3 regions of the Chromobacterium fluminis genome follow, and region 3 is predicted to be linked to each of the others. Evidence: predicted binding sites of a transcription regulator. Region 3 holds the regulator's gene; each other region holds the start of a gene.
The links. Region 3 encodes HrcA, which represses chaperone genes, less so after heat shock. Its sites were predicted from a motif close to ATTAGCACTCGNNNNNNNCGAGTGCTAAT; they were not measured.

Region 1 (6,676 bases), on a different contig from region 3:
CCAGCCAGTCCGGGCCCAAATCGGCGGGCGCGATATCCGGACGGTGGGTCGGCGAACAGCCCAAATGCGTGCAGATGCCGACGGCAATCAGCAACTCTGGTTTGATCGAGCGATGCTCATTCTGGCAATAGGCCGGCTGTTGATCCATCTCGGACTTCGGATCCACCAGCTTCTCGTCCAGCTTCGGCAGGTTTTTCAATTGCTCCGGCGTGCGGTTCAGCACCCATACCGGCTTGCCGCGCCACTCAACGTTGATCTTCTGGCCCGGCTCGATCTTGCCGATATCCACCTCGACGGGAGCGCCGGCGGCCTTTGCCCTCTCGGACGGGAAGAAACTCATCAGAAACGGCGTAGCCACTCCGGCCGCCGCCACACCACCAACAGCGCTGGTTGCAACCGTCAGAAAGCGACGGCGCCCCGCATCGACTTGTTGTTCACTCATTACAGTCATCCTCAAACGTGGAAACCGAGCCCAAAACTGCCTGATTTTACCCGATTCCGAGTAGGGACTTGAAGCTTCTATGCAAATAAATTGGCCGAAGCCCCGCTTAGCCTCTTAAACCGGGTTGGAAATGTCTACAAATTCAACACTTATGCCATGAAGCTGAGCCATGCGCTCGCCCAAAGCCTTGATGCCAAAACGCTCCGTGGCGTGATGCCCCGCGGCGATGAAAGCCACATCACACTCCATTGCCATATGATGATTTTGCTCTGACGCTTCTCCGGTGATGAAAGCATCCACCCCCAGATCGATGGCTTCGGCGAAGAAGCTCTGCGCGCCGCCGGTACACCAGGCCACGCGCGAAATCGGCTTGTCCGCCCTGCCCAAGAGCAAGGCCTCGCGCCCTAGGCGAGCGGAAACGTGCTCGCGAAAATCCACCGCGCGGCCTCCACGCCGCCATGACCCATGCCATAGCAAGCCCTGCTCGCCCCCCTGCCCCAGAGCGTCCAAATCCAGCACCTTGCCCAGCATCGCGTTATTGCCCAACTCCAGATGAGCATCCAAAGGCAGGTGGTAAGCCAACAAGCTCAAATCATGCTCCAGCAATGCCTTGACCCGTTGGCGCTTCATACCGCAAATCCGGGCGTCCTCTCCCTTCCAGAAATAACCGTGGTGCACCAACACGGCGTCCGCTCCACGCAACGCCGCCTCATCAACCAAGGCCTGGGAAGCCGTCACCCCAGTCACCAACTTGCACACCGTGGGCCGGCCTTCCACCTGCAGCCCGTTGGGGGCGTAGTCCTTGAACCGCCACGGCTCCAACATCGTGTCCAGACTACTCAGCAACGCCTTCAATTCCATCGCGCATTCCTTAATTTAATATATGCCCCAGCTTTATTTTGCCAGAAGCCAACTCATTTTAAGGCCACAAAAGAAAAACCCCGCCGTAGCGGGGTTGTTCAAAGCCGATGAGGCGTCAGCTTACATCATGCCGCCCATACCGCCCATGCCGCCCATATCCGGCATGCCAGCCGCCGGCTTGTCTTCCGGCAGTTCAGCGATCATGCAGTCGGTGGTCAGCATCAGGCCAGCAACGGAAGCAGCGTGCTGCAAAGCGGAGCGGGTCACCTTGGCCGGATCCAGCACGCCCATTTCCAGCATATCGCCGTACTCGCCGCTAGCCGCGTTGTAACCGAAGTTGCCTTTACCTTCCAGCACCTTATTCACCACAACCGACGGCTCTTCACCGGCGTTCTTGACGATCTGGCGCAGCGGCGCTTCGATGGCTTTCAGCACGATCTTAACACCGGCGTCTTGATCGGCGTTGTCGGTCTTCAAGCTGTCCAGAGTGGAGCGGGCACGCAGCAGAGCAACGCCGCCGCCAGCCACAACGCCTTCTTCCACAGCGGCGCGGGTAGCATGCAACGCGTCTTCAACGCGGGCCTTCTTCTCTTTCATTTCCACTTCAGTGGCAGCGCCAACCTTGATCACAGCAACGCCGCCGGCCAGCTTGGCCACGCGTTCTTGCAGTTTCTCGCGATCGTAATCGGAAGTGGCTTCTTCCATTTGCTTGCGGATCTCGCCCACGCGCGTCTGAATCTCAGTAGCCTGGCCGGCGCCGTCGATGATGGTGGTGTTTTCCTTGCCCACTTCAACGCGCTTGGCTTGGCCCAGCATTTCCAGCGAAGCTTTTTCCAGGGTCAGGCCCACTTCTTCGGCAATCACGGTGCCGCCGGTCAGGAAAGCGATATCCTGCAGCATGGCTTTGCGACGATCGCCAAAGCCCGGAGCCTTAACAGCAACGACTTTCAGGATGCCGCGGATGGTGTTGACCACCAGAGTGGCCAGCGCTTCGCCTTCCACATCTTCAGCAATGATCAGCAGCGGACGGCCGGATTTGGCCACTTGCTCCAGAACCGGCAGCAGGTCGCGGATATTGGAGATCTTCTTGTCGAACAACAGGATGAAGGGATTGTCCAGAGCGGCAATCTGCTTGTCCTGGTTGTTGATGAAGTACGGGGACAGGTAGCCGCGGTCGAACTGCATGCCTTCAACCACGTCCAGTTCGTTGTTCAGGCTCTTGCCGTCTTCAACAGTGATCACGCCTTCCTTGCCCACTTTTTCCATGGCATTGGCGATGATGTCGCCAATGTCGGAATCGGAGTTGGCGGAGATGGAGCCAACCTGAGCGATTTCCTTAGTGGTGGCGCACGGCTTGGCAATCTTGGCGATTTCGCCCACCAGCGAGGCAACGGCTTTGTCGATGCCGCGCTTCAGATCCATCGGGTTCATGCCGGCGGCAACGTACTTCATGCCTTCCAGCACGATGGCTTGAGCCAGCACGGTGGCGGTGGTTGTGCCGTCGCCGGCAACGTCGGAAGTCTTGGAAGCGACTTCTTTCACCATCTGCGCGCCCATGTTCTCGAACTTGTCTTTCAGCTCGATTTCCTTGGCGACGGATACACCGTCCTTGGTGATCGTCGGAGCGCCGAAGGAGCGGTCCAGCACCACGTTACGGCCTTTCGGGCCCAGAGTCACTTTAACGGCATCAGCCAGGATGTTGACGCCGGTTACCATCTTGGCGCGAGCGGAATCACCAAACTTTACGTCTTTAGCAGCCATTCTTAAATCTCCAGAATTCTGAGTAAGGGAAGTTCAGATGCGGGTCGGATTACTCAACGATGCCCATTACATCTTCCTCGCGCATCACGAGGACTTCATCGCCGTCAACCTTGACAGTCTGACCGGAGTACTTGCCGAAGATGACCTTGTCGCCAACTTTCAGCTCCAGCGAGCGACGCTCGCCGTTGTCCAAGATCTTGCCGTTGCCTACGGCCAACACCTGGCCCATGTCCGGCTTCTCTGCGGCTGCGCCCGGCAGAACGATGCCGGAAGCGGTTTTTTCTTCAGCCTCGAGGCGCTTGATAACAACACGGTCGTGCAAAGGACGAATTGCCATGGATCTCTCCTATTACAGTGGCTGTTGAGAGTTGAAACCTGTTGAGTTGAGGCGGGCGTTAGCACTCACCTGCTACGAGTGCTAATGATAGGGGCGAGGGGAAGGGTTTTCAAGAGCTTGCCGCAGCAATTTTCGACAGACTCCGGAGCGTCAGAGGCGGGTCGACTTACGCAGCAACATCCAGCGAGGTGTGCGGAAACGGATGATCATCCTGTACAGACGAACATAGCTGAAAATAAAAGCAAGTACGAAGCCAATCAGCACAGGTGTATTGTTCCAAAACAACATAGCAGGCACGACGGAAAGCGAGGACAAAGCCCACAGATACGGAGAGGTCAGGCTATTGCGCTGAGTCAAGTGAGCAGCATCTTTTGAACCTACCATCCATAATACAACTCGCTTGTAAATAATCTGGTGCAAATGCAAGGCATCAGGATATCCCACCGCGCGATTTTGCAGAAATTTTCTTCTATATATTGAAAATAATGTTTCAAAGACAGGGTAAATCACACACAGCATGGGGAACCATGGCGAGACACCGGAATGTCGTTGCACGAGAAGCACGGCGATCTCCGCAATCATAAAACCTACCAAGTAGGCTCCGCCATCTCCGGCAAAAATCAAGCCTCTAGGAAAATTCCAAAACAAAAAACCAGCAATTGCACCAATCATAGCAAAACAGAGCCCCATTAACTCTGCGTCTTGCACTTTGAAAGAAACATATGCCATGGCCAAGAAAATAAAGATAGCAACAACCCCAGAGAGCCCATTATACCCATCTATTATGTTAACAGCATGAGCCACTCCACCCACAGCGACAACCGTCAATAACAAAGATAGAGGCCACCAGTGAAACAAAATGGCATCCACAATGGGAATATCCAAACGAGCCAGCCCCGCATCAATAACAAAATAGGCAACAGCTGCGGCAAGAAAAGTAGCCATGAGACGAGGTCCAGGGCCAATTTTTTTTGTCAAATCTTCAATCAAACCCGCGCAAAAAGCAGGCAGGGAAGCCAACACCAACATGGAAGGCAACCATGACTTGGTGAAAAAAAACAAGACAAAACAACCAGAAACCAAGCCAGCCATAATCGGCCCCCCCCCTACCCGAGGGACTGGCTTTGCATGAAACTTCTGCACACCACACAAATCATGATCAGCAGAAAACTTTTCATGCAAATGAGAAAAACGAATCAAAACAGCACCAAATATCAGCGCAATAAATGTTGAGATCAATAATATCTGTAACATACCCTTCTCACGAATCTTTCTTTAAGGCTCCATCAAAACACTTGTCCAATGAGCCTGATTATCCCATGGCAGGGCAAACAGTTCCAAACACGCTGATATCCGAAATGACCAAAAAACCACAATCAGCTTCTAAGTATCAACATATAAGCCAGCCGCCGAACCCAATTCGGCAGCACACGAATACTAGCTCGGACAGTAAAATTAGACAAAAATTCAGAAAGAGAGAGAAATCCCCAACGATACATACGGTACAACATCGCCGCCTCTATAGGAATCTGAGACCAACCGCCTCTCCGTTTAAACATCTCTCGCCCTCCGCGCACTTCGACCAAAATTTCTGGCAGGTTTTGAAACCGAGCCCCATGCAACAACATTCTGACATAAAGATCATAGTCTTCAAATGTACGCATCTCCGTGTAGCCTCCTGCCTCCAAATACTTTGCTTTACGGAACATTGCAGTCACATTGTTCATAGGACTACGCCGTTTCGCATAACGCCACACGTCATCATGCATCTCGGGAACTTTGCGAATGGCCTTCATATCTCCTGGGAACTGATCGAACTCCCGAATCCAACCACCAACGACATCAGCGCCCCCATAGATCAGCACTAGTTGCTTTTCAAAACGCGTTGGTACGCTAAGATCATCTGCATCCATTACTGCGACCACTTCATGAGCCGCAGCAACAATTCCATGGTGACGAGCGCCACCAGGTCCTAGCGACTTCTCCAGCCTAAGCACGCGGACTGTTCCCAGCTTTCTTATCTGCTCAACAACTAGCTCATGCGAAAGCTCAACCGGACCGTCTAAGACCAGGACTAACTCATCCGGCACACGGGTCTGATTAAAAACGCTTTCCCCGGCAGCCAAAAGTTGCTCAGCATGGTCACCTCGATAGGTTGCCATAACTACGGACAGACCCTGTCCTATCATTCTATTTTTCCCCTAATACCCAATTTCGCCAACGGATATAACGCTCACGGCCGATAAGCCCCTTAGCAGCCCCCTTCACTTGATCTTCAAATACCCAGCGAAGACGCGTGCCCATTTTGGGCTCCATAACACCGACGATATCCTTCCAAACCATTGTTGAGTAAATTGAATTTCTAGGAATAATATATTCGGCTGCATTAACCACGCCATGCATAGATGTACATAAGTAACGATACCCCATAGACAGGCCAAGCTGATGCAACCTAGAGGAGCTGTCTCCGAAGGGATAAGAAAAAGCATCAACTGACGCCCCCAGAAAGGACTCTAACTGTTGCTTTGACTCGTAAAGCTCAATCTCAGCATCTTTTATAGAAAGCGCGCTCAGGCGCCGATGACTAACACTATGAGAACCAATGTACATCCCATATCGATGCATTTCATCTACCTGCGACCAACTAATATGGCCTGGCGTGCCAATTTTACTCGTAATCAAAAAGAAGGTCGCTTTAATTCCACGCTCGACCAATAAGGGGAAGACAATATCGTAATCCGAAAGATAACCATCATCAAAAGTGAGCATCCACTTTGCATTTTCGCCTAGTCCGTCTGGAGCAAAAACAGCCCACCGATTGCCAATAAAATCTATAATTTGACTAAAAGTATCTACTGATACATCCTCCCAATCGACTACAGCCCCACGATTAATCTTGTGCAACACCAATGGAATCATTCCATGCAAAGACAGATCTGAACGTACGGCCATCACACCCCTCCCAACCGGAGCCATCCTTTACTGACCGCCCACAACGCCATGGGCTCAACTATACCAAAGAGACGTGACCGATGAACCCATCTACTATGAGTGAACTCATACCCGCCAAAGCTGCGTTTAAACTTATCAATAGATGGCACACCAAGCCCCCCCATATCGTATTCGGTAACCCCCAACCGAATTGCCTCCTTAATGGCATGCCATTGCAATACAGATGTCGCAGCAGACCTCATCCCCAGTTCGTTTGCAGCCCCAGACAGATATAACATACGCGAACCATCAATCAAAAAAATACCTCCTGCAATCATCTCTCC
Region 2 (6,676 bases), on a different contig from region 3:
AAAGACCAACCGGCGCACAAGCGCCGGCTGGTCTTAATTGGCAGGCCAGGAGGGTCTCGAACCCCCAACCCTCGGTTTTGGAGACCGATACTCTACCAATTGAGCTACTGGCCTTTAAACTTTAATTAAGCAATGATCTTGGCAACAACGCCGGCGCCGACGGTACGGCCGCCTTCGCGGATGGCGAAACGCAGACCATCTTCCATGGCGATCGGGGCGATCAGCTCAACGGTGATTTCAACGTTGTCACCCGGCATTACCATTTCCACGCCTTCCGACAGAGTAACGGCGCCCGTTACGTCGGTGGTACGGAAGTAGAACTGCGGACGGTAGTTCGCGAAGAACGGGGTGTGACGACCACCTTCGTCTTTGCTCAGCACGTAGACAGAAGCCTCGAACTTGGTGTGCGGGGTGATGGTGCCCGGCTTGGCCAGCACTTGGCCACGCTCAACGTCTTCACGCTTGGTGCCGCGCAGCAGCACGCCAACGTTGTCACCAGCTTGACCTTGGTCCAGCAGCTTGCGGAACATTTCCACGCCGGTGCAAGTGGTCTTCGCGGTAGCCTTCAGGCCCACGATTTCCAGTTCTTCGCCGACTTTAACAATGCCGCGTTCTACGCGACCGGTTACCACGGTGCCGCGGCCGGAGATCGAGAACACATCTTCGATCGGCAGCAGGAACGGCTTGTCGATGGCGCGTTCCGGAGTCGGGATGTAGGAATCCAGAGCGGCAGCCAGCTTGAAGATGGCCGGTTCGCCGTATTCGGACTGGTCGCCTTCCAGCGCCAGACGAGCGGAGCCGATCACCACCGGGGTGTCGTCGCCCGGGAAGTCGTAGGAAGACAGCAGATCGCGAACTTCCATTTCAACCAGCTCCAGCAGCTCAGCGTCGTCCACCAGGTCGGCCTTGTTCAGGAACACGATGATGTACGGAACGCCAACCTGACGGGACAGCAGGATGTGTTCGCGGGTTTGCGGCATCGGACCGTCAGCGGCCGAGCACACCAGGATAGCGCCGTCCATCTGGGCAGCACCGGTAATCATGTTCTTAACGTAGTCGGCGTGACCCGGGCAGTCTACGTGAGCGTAGTGACGGGACTCGGTTTCGTATTCTACGTGGGCGGTATTAATGGTAATACCGCGAGCCTTTTCTTCCGGCGCGCTGTCGATCTGGGAGTAGTCTTTGGCTTCGCCACCGAACTTCTTCGACAGAATGGTGGTGATAGCAGCGGTCAGAGTGGTTTTACCATGGTCTACGTGACCGATGGTGCCGACGTTTACGTGCGGTTTATTCCGCTCGAACTTTTCCTTAGCCATGGCAAAATTTCCTGGATACAAAACAACACAAAGTAAATGGTGGTGCCCATGGGCAGAATTGAACTGCCGACCTCTCCCTTACCAAGGGAGTGCTCTACCCCTGAGCTACATGGGCCCTTTAAAACAGGCTATACGCTTGGAGCGGGTGAAGGGAATCGAACCCTCGTCGTAAGCTTGGAAGGCTTCTGCTCTACCATTGAGCTACACCCGCCTGCAACAACAACCTCAAGCGACTTTCATCGCACACGCCAAGACGCTAAATTCTGGTGGAGGGAGAAGGATTCGAACCTTCGAAGGCTGAGCCGTCAGATTTACAGTCTGATCCCTTTGACCGCTCGGGAATCCCTCCTGAAAGAGACCCGAATATTATAGATAGCTCCGATGGTCGTCAACCGGTTTTTGCATTTTTCCCCAATTATTTTGCCGACAAAAGCAAAGCACCCCGGCAAGCCTGGGGCGCTTTCAATAAATTCAAAAGCTTAGCGTTTCACACCTGACCGGAAATCCGCAGATACTTCTGATGCAACGCCTCCTGAGTCTCCTCGTGAGACGGATCCAAGGGGATGCAATCGACCGGACAGACTTGCTGGCATTGCGGCTCATCGTAGTGGCCGACGCACTGGGTACACAGATTGGGGTCGATTTGATAGATTTCCTCGCCTTGGGAAATCGCGTTATTGGGGCACTCCGGCTCGCAGACGTCGCAGTTAATGCATTCGTCGGTAATCATCAAAGACATAGTAAATTCCTCAAGTATTCCACAACATGAATTCTGTCACCCGACAGTCGGGCTCGCAAGTTCGCCCCGTTATATATTTATGAGAGCGCTGCGCACAAAGCACTCAGACAGGATCCGCCGCCCGGCGCAGCAAACCGTAGTGCACCTGCCCGGCCTTTGCCCGCTTCAACACCTCCCAGCCCGGCAGTTCCTCGGGCCAACGGCGGCTTTCGATATACGCCAGACCGTCCTCGCTCATGACCTGAGCCAGTAAAGGTAAAACCTGGACCAACAAATCGGAATCAAACGGCGGGTCGACGAAGACGACGTCAAAACGCTCCCGGCAAGCCTTCAGATAAGCCAAGGCGTCGAACTGCGCCACATCGATGCTAGCGGCGGACAACAACTGCCGGTTAGCCTTTAGGGACTCGGCCGCCGCGCGGGACTTCTCCACCATCACCACGCGCCGCGCTTCGCGAGAAGCGGCCTCGAAGCCCAGCGCTCCGCTGCCGGCGAAAAGATCCAGGCAGGACTTGCCGTACAGCTGCTGGCCCAACCAATTGAACAAGGTTTCCCGCACACGGTCCGGCGTTGGCCGCAAACCCTGAGCGTCGGGAAACGGCAATAGCCGGCGCCGATACTCGCCACCGATGATTCTGACCGTGTTACGCGACTGACTCATAATTCCAAGCTCAAAAAACAAGGGGCTGAGTGTAACCCGATCCGCGTCGTTACGCCTCATTGTCGCGCAAACCGACCGCCATCTGTCGCCGCTCACGCCACAAAAAGCTATCCATTCCTTATATATAGATTTCAACGATGCGATGGCCCCTCCCCCTCTGCACTGCAACAATTGGGTAAGCATCTCCATTTGAGGATACAATTTAGCCATTTACCGAATTCTGCCGGCCTTAACGCATGTTTAGCTTCTTCAAAAGAAAACCCCAATCCGAGCCCACGCCTCCGACAACAGTCCAAACGGAGCCGGCGGCCGACACTCAAGCCGCCATCCCACCTGAAGTGGCCGCCCCCGCCATCCAACAACCAGAAGCGCATTCGCCCGAGCCGCAGCACTCTACTCCCGAGCTCGCGCCAGCGCCCGCCGAAGTCGCCCCAGTCCCGGCTCAAGCCGCCGCGCCACATGAACCCGCTCCGGTTTCTCTGAAAAAGATGAGTTGGGCAGAACGCCTGAAAGCGGGGCTGTCGAAAACCCGCGATAAGCTGGGCAAATCCCTCGCCGGCCTGTTTGGCGGCGGCAAGATCGACGAAGAGTTGTACGAGGAACTGGAAACCGTGCTGCTCACCGCTGACATGGGGGTGGACGCCACGCTGCACCTGCTCGGCGACGTGCGCGAGCGCGTTTCGCTAAAAGGGCTGAAGGATGCCTCTGAACTGAAAGACGCGCTGAAAGAGTCGCTAAGCGACTTGATCTCTCCGCTGGAGAAACCGCTGGACGTTAACGGCAAGAAACCCTTCGTCATCATGATGGCCGGCGTCAACGGCGCCGGCAAGACCACGTCGATAGGCAAGCTGGCCAAGTACTATCAAAGCCAGGGCAAGAGCGTGTTGCTGGCTGCTGGCGACACCTTCCGCGCCGCCGCGCGCGAACAGCTGATGGCCTGGGGCGAGCGCAACAACGTCACCGTAATCGCCCAGCAAGGCGGCGACTCCGCCGCCGTTTGCTACGACGCGATTCAAGCCGCGGTCGCCCGCGGCATCGACATCGTGCTGGCCGACACCGCGGGCCGCCTACCCACCCAGCTACACCTCATGGAAGAGATCAAGAAGGTGAAGCGGGTGATCCAGAAGGCCTTGCCGGACGCACCCCATGAAATCATTCTGGTTCTGGACGCCAACATCGGCCAGAACGCCATCACTCAGGTCAAGACTTTTGACGACGCCCTCGGCCTGACCGGGCTAATCTTGAGCAAGCTGGACGGCACAGCCAAGGGCGGCGTAATCGCGGCCATCGCCAAGCAACGCCCCGTTCCGCTGCGCTTTATCGGCGTGGGCGAAAGCATAGACGATCTGCGGCCGTTCAAGACCAAGGACTACATCGACGCGCTGTTTGACTGAACGCATCAGCCATCGCAAGCTCTCACTCTTGCCGTCACCAGCTAACGCGGGAACAGAATAATGATCCAGTTCGACCAGGTCACCAAGCGCTACCCAGGTGGCAACGAAGCCCTGAAAAACCTGTCTTTCAACATCGATACCGGTGAGATGGTCTTTCTCGCCGGCCATTCCGGCGCCGGCAAATCCACCTTGCTCAAGCTAATCGCCGGCATAGAGCGCGCCACCGCCGGCGGCGTAGTGGTCAACGGCCAGAACCTATCCAAGCTACGCTCCAGCCAGATCCCCTATGTGCGCCAACACATCGGCCTTGTCTTCCAGGATCACAAGATCCTGTTCGACCGCAGCGTGTTCGACAATGTGATGCTGCCGCTGGACATTATCGGCTTTGATCGCCGCGACGCCGCCAAGCGCGTGCGCGCCGCGCTGGACAAGGTTGGCTTGCTCGGCAAGGAAAAGAGCATGCCGATCCGCCTGTCAGGCGGCGAACAACAGCGCCTGTGCATCGCCCGAGCCGTGGTGCATCGCCCCAGCATCCTGCTTGCCGACGAACCCTCGGCCAACCTGGATCGCGCTTATGCGCTGGACATCATGGAATTGTTCAAATCTTTCCACCAGGTAGGCGTCACCGTGCTGATCTCAGCTCACGACGAAACCCTAATGGAAGACTACGGCCGCCGAATCATTCGCCTGCGGGAAGGACAATTTGCCGCATGAAACATTATCTCTATCTGAACTGGCAAAGCGCCAAGCAGGCGCTGATCAAGATTCTTCGTCAACCGTTCGGCAGCTTTTTGACCTTGCTGATGTTGTCGCTGGCACTGGCCTTACCGCTCTCGCTTTATTTGACCGTCAGCAGCGTGCAGGACTGGGTAGGCCGCTTGAGCGCCACGCCGCAAGTCACCTTGTTCATGGAGCAGTCATCGGAAGAAGCGGACTTGGCCGCGGTCACTTCCACTTTGACCCATCATCCCAAGGTCAAGAGCTACAGCTTCGTCAGCAAGAACAAGGCGCTGGCGGACATGGAGAAACGCAACGGCCTGCCGGGTTTGGCCGATGGCCTGGACAGCAACCCGCTGCCGGACGCTTTCGTCGTCACGCCTAAGGCGCTGGAGCCCCGCGAACTAGAGATGCTGCAAAAGGAATTGTCCGGCCTGCCCATGGTGGAACAAGCGCAATTCGACGCGGATTGGGCAAAGCGCCTCTACGGCATGGTGGAAATGGGCAAGCATCTGACCTGGTTCATGGCCATCGCCCTGGGCCTGGCGCTGGTGCTGGTAACCAATAATGCGATCCGGATGCAAATCCTGGCACGCCAGGACGAAATCGAGGTGTCCAAATTGATAGGCGCGCCGGACAGTTTCATCCGCCGCCCCTTCATGTACCACGCGATGTGGCAAGGCATCCTGGCCGGCTTGGCCGCCTGGGCACTGACAGGCTGGCTGACCTCAGTCGCCAACCCGGCAATTCGCGAATTCGCCCAGTTGTACGGAGAACGGGTGGAGCTGCGCAATTTGAGCCCGATTGAACTGGCCGTCGCCGTCGCCGTTTCCGCCCTGCTGGCGACGCTGGGCGCCCGCCTCGCCTCCGACCATCATCTGCGCAAGATAGAACCCAAATGAAACGCGGCCGCTTGCCAGCGCATGTAAGCGGCGCAACAACTGTTAATCAGAGTAGACAGCGTCGACATATCGGCTGCGTTACTATCGAGTCGATAGAAAAAATCATTGGCGCAGGAACCTTTCATTGCTAGCACTCTCCATATACGAGTGCTAACATATCACTACCCAAGGAGGTAGTTATACAGATGACCACAACATTTGCCTTGCCCGTCCCGTCCACCAGCGGCAGCCTGGAGCAATACATCCAAGCTGTTAACAGCGTACCCATGCTGACGCCTGAGCAGGAAAACGAGCTTGCAACGCGCTTTCAGGAGCAAAACGACCTGGAAGCCGCGCGCCAGCTGGTGCTCTCGCACCTGCGCGTGGTGGTATCGATTTCCCGCGGCTATTCCGGTTACGGTTTGCCGCAAGCCGACTTGATTCAAGAAGGCAATATCGGCCTGATGAAGGCCGTCAAACGCTTCGAGCCCGATCGCGGCGTGCGCTTGTTCTCTTTTGCCGTGCACTGGATCAAGGCCGAGATTCACGAATTCATTCTGCGCAATTGGCGCTTGGTGCGCATCGCCACCACCAAGCCACAGCGTAAGTTGTTCTTTAATTTGCGCAGCATGAAGAGCAGTTTCTCCGCGCTGTCGGAAAACGAGGCCCGCCAAATCGCAGCCGATCTGGGCGTCAAGCCGGAAGAAGTCCGCGAAATGGAAACCCGCATGAGCGGCCAGGACGTCGCCTTGCTGGCTGACGACAATGACGACGACGGCTACGCGCCGATTGACTGGCTGGCCGATCACCACAATGAACCGACCCGCGAACTTGAGCGCCGCGCGTTCGACCATCTGAAAACCGAAGGCCTGCAGCAAGCGTTGGCCACGCTGGACCCGCGCAGCCGCCGCATCGTTGAAGCGCGCTGGCTGGCCGACGACAGCGGCTCCACGCTGCATGAGCTGGCC
Region 3 (6,676 bases):
GCGAGCCCTTCTGCGCGACATGGTCGCCCAGCACGTGGCGCAGCGCCGCGTGCAAGAGGTGGGTGGCGGAGTGGTTGCGGGCGCTGGCGGCGCGCGCGTGCAGGTCTATGGTGGCGGTCACGCTATCGCCGACGGCCAGGCGGCCGCGGGCCAGCTTGCCTTTGTGGCCGAACACCGCGGCTTGAATTTTCTGGGTGTCGTTGACGTCGAACAGCGCGCCGATGCCGCCTTGCAGCGAAATCTCGCCCACGTCGCCGACCTGGCCGCCGCCTTCTGCGTAGAAGGGGGTGTCGTCCAGCACCACGATGCCTTCTTCGCCGGCTTCCAGCGCGGCGACGGCCTCGGTGCCCTTGAACAGCGCCAAGACCTTGGCGTCGGTGCTGGCGGAATCATAGCCGTGGAAGCAGGTGTCGGCGCCGCTGTAGCTGACCTTGCCGGTCATTTTGAAGCTGGAGCCGGCGCGGCCGCGTTCGCGCTGCGCTTCCATCGCGCGCTCGAAGCCTTCCAGGTCGGCGTGGATGTCGCGTTCGCGGCAGATGTCGGCGGTTAGGTCCACCGGGAAGCCGAAGGTATCGTAGAGCTTGAAGATGGTATCGCCGTCAAGCTTGGTCTTGCCGCCTTCCAGCGCGGAGTCGACCAGGCCCATGCCGATTTCCAGCGTCTCGGCGAACTTGATTTCCTCGGCGCGCAGCGCGTCTTCGATATGCGCCTGCTTTTCGCGCAGTTCCGGATAGGCGTCGCCCATCTCGGCCACCAGATCGGCGACGATCTTGTGGAAGAACAGGCCTTTCTGGCCCAGCTTGTAGCCGTGGCGGATGGCGCGGCGGGCGATGCGGCGCAGCACGTAGCCGCGGCCTTCGTTGGACGGCAAGATGCCGTCGGCGACCATGAAGCAACAGGCGCGGATGTGGTCGGCGATTACTTTCAGCGACGGCACGTCCTGGCTGTAGGCAATGCCGGTTTCGCGCGCGGCGGCGCGCACCAGGCAGGCCAGCGCGTCGGTCTCGTAGTTGGACTTGACGTGTTGCAGCACGGTGGACAGCCGTTCCAGGCCCATGCCGGTGTCTACCGACGGCTTGGGCAGAGGATGCAGGGTGCCGGACTCGTCGCGGTTGAACTGCATGAACACGTTGTTCCAGATTTCCATGAAGCGGTCGCCGTCTTCGTCCGGGCTGCCCGGAGGGCCGCCGGCCACGCTTGGGCCGTGGTCATAGAAGATCTCGGTGCAGGGGCCGCAGGGGCCGGTGTCGCCCATGGTCCAGAAGTTGTCGGAGGCGTACGGCGCGCCCTTGTTGTCGCCGATGCGGATGATCTTGTCGGCCGGCAGGCCCACGCTCTTGTGCCAGATGTCGTAGGCTTCGTCGTCGGAGGCGTAGACGGTGACCAGCAGCTTGTCCTTGGGCAGGTTCAGCCACTGTTCGCCGGTCAGGAATTCCCAGGCGAAGGTGATCGCGTCTTGTTTGAAGTAGTCGCCGAAGCTGAAGTTGCCCAGCATTTCGAAGAAGGTATGGTGGCGCGCGGTGTAGCCGACGTTTTCCAGGTCGTTGTGCTTGCCGCCCGCGCGCAGGCATTTCTGGCTGGTGGTGGCGCGGGTGTAATCGCGCTTTTCAAAGCCCAGGAACACGTCCTTGAACTGCACCATGCCGGCGACGGTGAACATCAGCGTGGGATCGTTGCCGGGGATCAGGCTGCTGGAAGGCACCACCTGATGGTGTTTGCCGGCAAAGAAATCCAGGAATTTCTGGCGAATTTCAGAGGTTTTCATGTTTGATTTCGTAAGATTGCGAATTCTGGGCCGCTTTGGGGGCTTAAACCCAGAGCGGCGCGGACAGCTGATTGTGTCAAGCCGCGCCCGCGCTGGCAAGGGTTTCGGCGCGGCGCTTGAGCGCCTGGTTCATCAACTCGAAACCCTTGCGGGCATCGGCCAGCAGCGCCTGGCCGAACAAGGGCAGGAGCAGACCGCTGAACGTTTCGCCGTGATGCAGGCGGGTGCCGCCGTTTTCCAGCGCTTCCAGGCGAAAACTGTGGCGGCCATCCAGCAGGCCCGGCAGTAGCGCGCGTCCCAGCCAGACCAGCTCCTCCGCCGTTTGCAAGACTTCCAGCCGCGGGCGGAAGGTCAGCCGCGGCCGGCCGGGCGGGTGAATGCTGACCACCAGGCGAGACCCTATCTGCTGGCGGCCGTGCAGCCCGACGATGAAGGGGTTCCACTCTGGGTAGGCGGCCCAGTCGCACAGCACGCGCCAGACCGCGGACGGCGCAGCGGCTATGTCGATATGGGTGGCGATGCTGCGCGTTTGCATGCTCAGTCCTCGTCGGCGGGAAAGTCGTCGTCGGCGGCGCCGCTAAGCACCTTGCCAATCACCGTCATCGGGAAGCCGCGTCCGGCCAGAAAGCGGATCTGGCGCGCGCGTTCCTGCGGCGTGGCCGGTAGTTGGCCGAACTTCTTGCGCCACTGCGCCTGGGCGGTGGCCAAATCGTCACGGCCCTGCAGCGTATCGCGGATCAGTTCGGTGTCCACGCCGCGCTGACGCATTTCCTGTTGCAGGCGGCGGCTGCCGTAGCGCTGGCCCTTGCTGTCGGCGAACTGCTGGGCGAAACGCTGATCGGACTGCCAGCTGTGTTCGGCCAGCTCGTCCAGCAAGGCCGTCAATTGTTCCGGGCTCTCCGCAAACGGAGCGAGCCGCCGCTCCAGTTCCCGCCGCGTGTATTCGCGGCGGGACAGGAGATCGACGGCTCGTGCCCTCAGGCTTTTTTCCATTCAGGGAATCAGGCGTCGAGCGCGTCGTCGGCGAACTCTTCGTCCGCTTGGCCTTCAGTGATTTCCACTTTGATGCCCACCGCGTCGCGGATCTTGCGTTCCACTTCGGCCGCGATTTCCGGGTTGGACTTCAGCCATTCGCGGGTGTTGTCCTTGCCTTGGCCGATCTTCTGGCCGTTGTAGGCGTACCAGGCGCCGGACTTGTCGATGAAGCCGTGCTTGACGCCCAGTTCGATGATCTCGCCCTGGCGGGAGATGCCCTCGCCGTACAGGATTTCGAAATCAGCCTGGCGGAACGGCGGCGACACCTTGTTCTTCACCACTTTGACGCGGGTGTCGTTGCCGATCACTTCCTCGCCCTTCTTGATGCCGCCGGTGCGGCGGATGTCCAGGCGCACGGAGGCGTAGAACTTCAGCGCATTGCCGCCGGTGGTGGTTTCCGGGTTGCCGAACATCACGCCGATCTTCATGCGGATCTGGTTGATGAAGATCACCAGGGTGTTGGTGCGCTTGATGTTGCCGGTGAGCTTGCGCAGCGCCTGGCTCATCAGACGGGCTTGCAGGCCCACGTGGCTGTCGCCCATTTCGCCTTCGATTTCCGCCTTGGGCACCAAGGCGGCCACCGAGTCGATCACGATCAGATCGACGCCGCTGGAGCGCACCAGCATGTCGCAGATTTCCAGCGCTTGCTCGCCGGTGTCCGGCTGCGAGATCAGCAGGTCGTCGACCTTGACGCCCAGCTTTTGCGCATATTGCGGGTCCAGCGCGTTTTCCGCGTCGATGTAGGCGCAGGTGCCGCCCAATTTTTGCATCTCGGCCACCGCTTGCAGACACAAAGTGGTTTTACCGGACGACTCCGGGCCGTAGATTTCCACCACGCGGCCGCGCGGCAGGCCGCCGACGCCCAGCGCCAAGTCCAGACTCAGCGAGCCGGTGGAGACCACCTGCAGGTTTTCGTTGATCTGGTTGTCGCTCATGCGCATGATCGAACCCTTGCCAAACTGTTTTTCAATTTGGGCAAGGGCCGCGGCCAACGCTTTGCTCTTGTCTTCGGATGCCATGCTGTCTCCAGTGTGGGGCGCTACACAAATGAATGCTCGGCCAGCGGCGGCCCGCGTCCATGGCGGCGGGAAAAACCCGATGCCGGACAGGGGTTTGCGCGGCGCGGGGGCGAATCCCGCCGCGCCTGCGCTTGCTGAGCCGATAGCCGAAAAGATGCCGTCGATTATCTCATAAAGCCTTGGCCAACGGCAGGGCCGCTTGCCGGCGCCACCGTCCTTCGGGACGGGAGCGTGGCGATATTGCTTGAAAAAGTTGTGATTGCGACCACTTTTACAAGTGTCCACCCTGTGTACAATGAAACCATCATGATGAACGAACGCGCGCAACACCTGCTCAAGGTCCTGATCGAACGCTATATCGTCGACGGCCAGCCGGTGGGGTCCAAAACCCTGTCCATGCTGCCCGGCGTCGAGCTGTCGTCCGCCTCCATCCGCAATGTGCTGGCGGAGCTGGAGACGATGGGGCTGATCGCGGCGCCGCACACCTCGGCGGGGCGGGTTCCCACCGCGCGCGGCTACCGCCTGTTCGTCGATCGCCTGCTTACCATCCGGCCGTTGGAAGAAGCGGCGCTGCATGAGCTGGAATTGAACCTGCAGCCGGACAGCCCGCAGCGCATCGCCCAGTCGGCGTCGTCTTTATTGTCAGAACTGACTCATTTCGCCGGCGTGATCGTCACGCCGCAGCGTTCCGATATCGCTTTCCGCCAGATTGAATTTCTGCGTCTGTCCGAGCGACGCGTGCTGATGATACTGGTGACGCTGGACGGCGACGTGCAGAATCACTTGCTGACCACTGAGCGCGACTACAAGCCGTCGGAACTGATAGAGGCCGGCAATTTCATCAATCAGCATTACGCCGGTCAGGGGCTGGACCGCATCGCTAGCCGGGTGGCGGAGGAGTTGCATCAGTTGCAGGGCGACATCGCCGAGCTGATGTCGGCGGCGATTCGTCTGGGGCAGAGCTCGATGGCGGCCAGCAGTGCGGCGGTGGTGGTGGCCGGCGGCAACCGGCTGCTGGAGGTGAACGACCTGTCTGATGATTTGTCGCGGCTGCGTCAGCTGTTCAATGTCTTCGAGCGCAAGACCGAGTTGCTGAAATTGCTGAACCAGGGGCGCGATGCGCAAGGGGTGAACATTTTCATCGGCGAGGAGTCAGGCGTAGTGACGCTGGACGAGTGCTCGGTGGTGACGGCGCCTTACCGGATCAACGGCCAGGTGGTCGGCGCGCTGGGCGTTGTCGGCCCCACCCGGATGGCTTACGAGCGCGTGATACCCATCGTCGACATCACCGCGCGCTTGGTGTCCAGCGCCTTGTCGTTCCGGATTTAGGACTTGTTTACGATCGGCTGTGCGTTGGCGGGATGGATTGAGAAGAGTGTTGAAACCAAAGAATGCTCACGTATCGTACGACCATTCCGCCTCTTTAGCCGCCTTGCTCGCAAGACATTTGAACAGGCTTAGCGCGTGGCCGCGAGCTTGCGAGACTTGAGGCTTTGTTTTCGCGCCGCGTTCTTTGAGGAGCGTGGCTAAGTCAAAAACGCTTATTCAGAAACCAGCCCATGAAATCTTTGCTTAAACTGGCCCCGTTGGCGGCCCTGTTCTCCTTCCAGCTGGCGCAGGCCGACGCGGCTTTCCTGGCGCGTCCGGACGTTCAGCGCTACATCGACGAGCAAGTGGCAGGCGGTCAGTTCAACCGTCCGGAGCTGGAGGCGGTGTTCGCCAATGTCGAACTCAAGCCCAATATCATCAAGATACTGGATAAGCCGTCCACCTCGCGGCCCTGGTATCAATTCCGCAATTCCTCGGTGGGGGAAAAGACCATCGCCGACGGCGTGGCGTTCTGGCGCGCCAACGCCGCCGCGCTGACGCGCGCCGAGCAGCAGTACGGCGTGGCGCCTGAGCTCATCGTCGCCATTCTGGGGGTGGAGTCCCATTACGGCCGCAACACCGGATCGTTCCGCCTGGTGGACGCCTTGTCCACCATCGGCTTCGATTACCCGCGCCGCGCGGAATTCTTCCGCAAGGAACTGACAGAGTTCCTGCTGCTGGCCAAGGAGGAGGGCAAGGATCCGCTGACGCTGAAGGGCTCTTACGCCGGCGCGATGGGCTGGCCGCAATTCATGCCGTCCAGCTTCCGAAAATGGGCGGTGGATTTCGACGGCAGCGGTCACCGCGACATCTGGAGCGATCCGGACGACGTGATCGGTAGCGTGGCCAATTACTTCCAGCGCCACGGCTGGCGCCACGGCGACGATGTCATCTTGCCGGCCAGCGTGCAGCCGGGGCCGCAGATTGATCAACTGATCGCCGACAAGTTCAATTTGCATTACACCGTGGGGGAGCTGAAGAAAATGGGCGTGACGCCGCAGTCGCCGGTGGCCGATGACGTGCCGGCGGTGCTGGTGCCGCTGGAAACGGCGCCGGGCGTGACCGAATACTGGCTGGGCCTCAACAACTTCTTCGTGATTACCCGCTACAACCGCAGCACGCTGTACGCCAAGGCGGTGCAGGAAATCGCGGATCAGCTGCGCCAACGCTACCTGGCGGGCCAGGCCGCCGCGCAGCCGTGACGCCGCGCGCCGCCCGCCGCGGCGGCGCGAAACCTGTCGCCACGCGCGTCAATTGCCATTAAAATCCGCCCCCATGAGCTATCAAGTCCTTGCCCGTAAGTGGCGTCCCAAGCGCTTTGCCGATTTGGTCGGCCAGGAGCACGTGGTGCGCGCCTTGACCAACGCCCTCAAAGAACAGCGCCTGCATCACGCTTATCTGCTGACGGGGACGCGCGGGGTGGGCAAGACCACCATCGCCCGGATTCTGGCCAAGAGCCTGAACTGCGAAACCGGCACTACCGCCGAAC

Region 1: the regulator HrcA is predicted to act here: its motif matches at 3,459-3,487, upstream of groES (co-chaperone GroES).
Region 2: the regulator HrcA is predicted to act here: its motif matches at 5,856-5,884, upstream of rpoH (RNA polymerase sigma factor RpoH).

Annotation. Positions count from the first base shown of each region.
Region 1 is NZ_JAAOMA010000025.1:34,358-41,033, forward strand. Features, by position in the region: gene petA (ubiquinol-cytochrome c reductase iron-sulfur subunit) at 1-442, opposite strand, end outside; gene HA052_RS17100 (Nif3-like dinuclear metal center hexameric protein) at 557-1,303, opposite strand; gene groL (chaperonin GroEL) at 1,424-3,064, opposite strand; gene groES (co-chaperone GroES) at 3,114-3,401, opposite strand; gene HA052_RS17115 (MraY family glycosyltransferase) at 3,552-4,655, opposite strand; gene HA052_RS17120 (glycosyltransferase) at 4,778-5,590, opposite strand; gene HA052_RS17125 (polysaccharide deacetylase family protein) at 5,592-6,353, opposite strand; gene HA052_RS17130 (lipid II:glycine glycyltransferase FemX) at 6,353-6,676, opposite strand, start outside.
Region 2 is NZ_JAAOMA010000014.1:89,786-96,461, forward strand. Features, by position in the region: tRNA gene HA052_RS11860 (tRNA-Trp) at 39-114, opposite strand; gene tuf (elongation factor Tu) at 126-1,316, opposite strand; tRNA gene HA052_RS11870 (tRNA-Thr) at 1,357-1,431, opposite strand; tRNA gene HA052_RS11875 (tRNA-Gly) at 1,454-1,527, opposite strand; tRNA gene HA052_RS11880 (tRNA-Tyr) at 1,581-1,665, opposite strand; gene HA052_RS11885 (YfhL family 4Fe-4S dicluster ferredoxin) at 1,804-2,055, opposite strand; gene rsmD (16S rRNA (guanine(966)-N(2))-methyltransferase RsmD) at 2,159-2,716, opposite strand; gene ftsY (signal recognition particle-docking protein FtsY) at 2,953-4,110, shown strand; gene ftsE (cell division ATP-binding protein FtsE) at 4,171-4,824, shown strand; gene ftsX (permease-like cell division protein FtsX) at 4,821-5,729, shown strand; gene rpoH (RNA polymerase sigma factor RpoH) at 5,915-6,676, shown strand, end outside.
Region 3 is NZ_JAAOMA010000011.1:45,590-52,265, forward strand. Features, by position in the region: gene alaS (alanine--tRNA ligase) at 1-1,765, opposite strand, end outside; gene HA052_RS09745 (SRPBCC domain-containing protein) at 1,842-2,300, opposite strand; gene recX (recombination regulator RecX) at 2,303-2,758, opposite strand; gene recA (recombinase RecA) at 2,767-3,819, opposite strand; gene hrcA (heat-inducible transcriptional repressor HrcA) at 4,126-5,148, shown strand; gene mltB (lytic murein transglycosylase B) at 5,379-6,389, shown strand; gene dnaX (DNA polymerase III subunit gamma/tau) at 6,463-6,676, shown strand, end outside.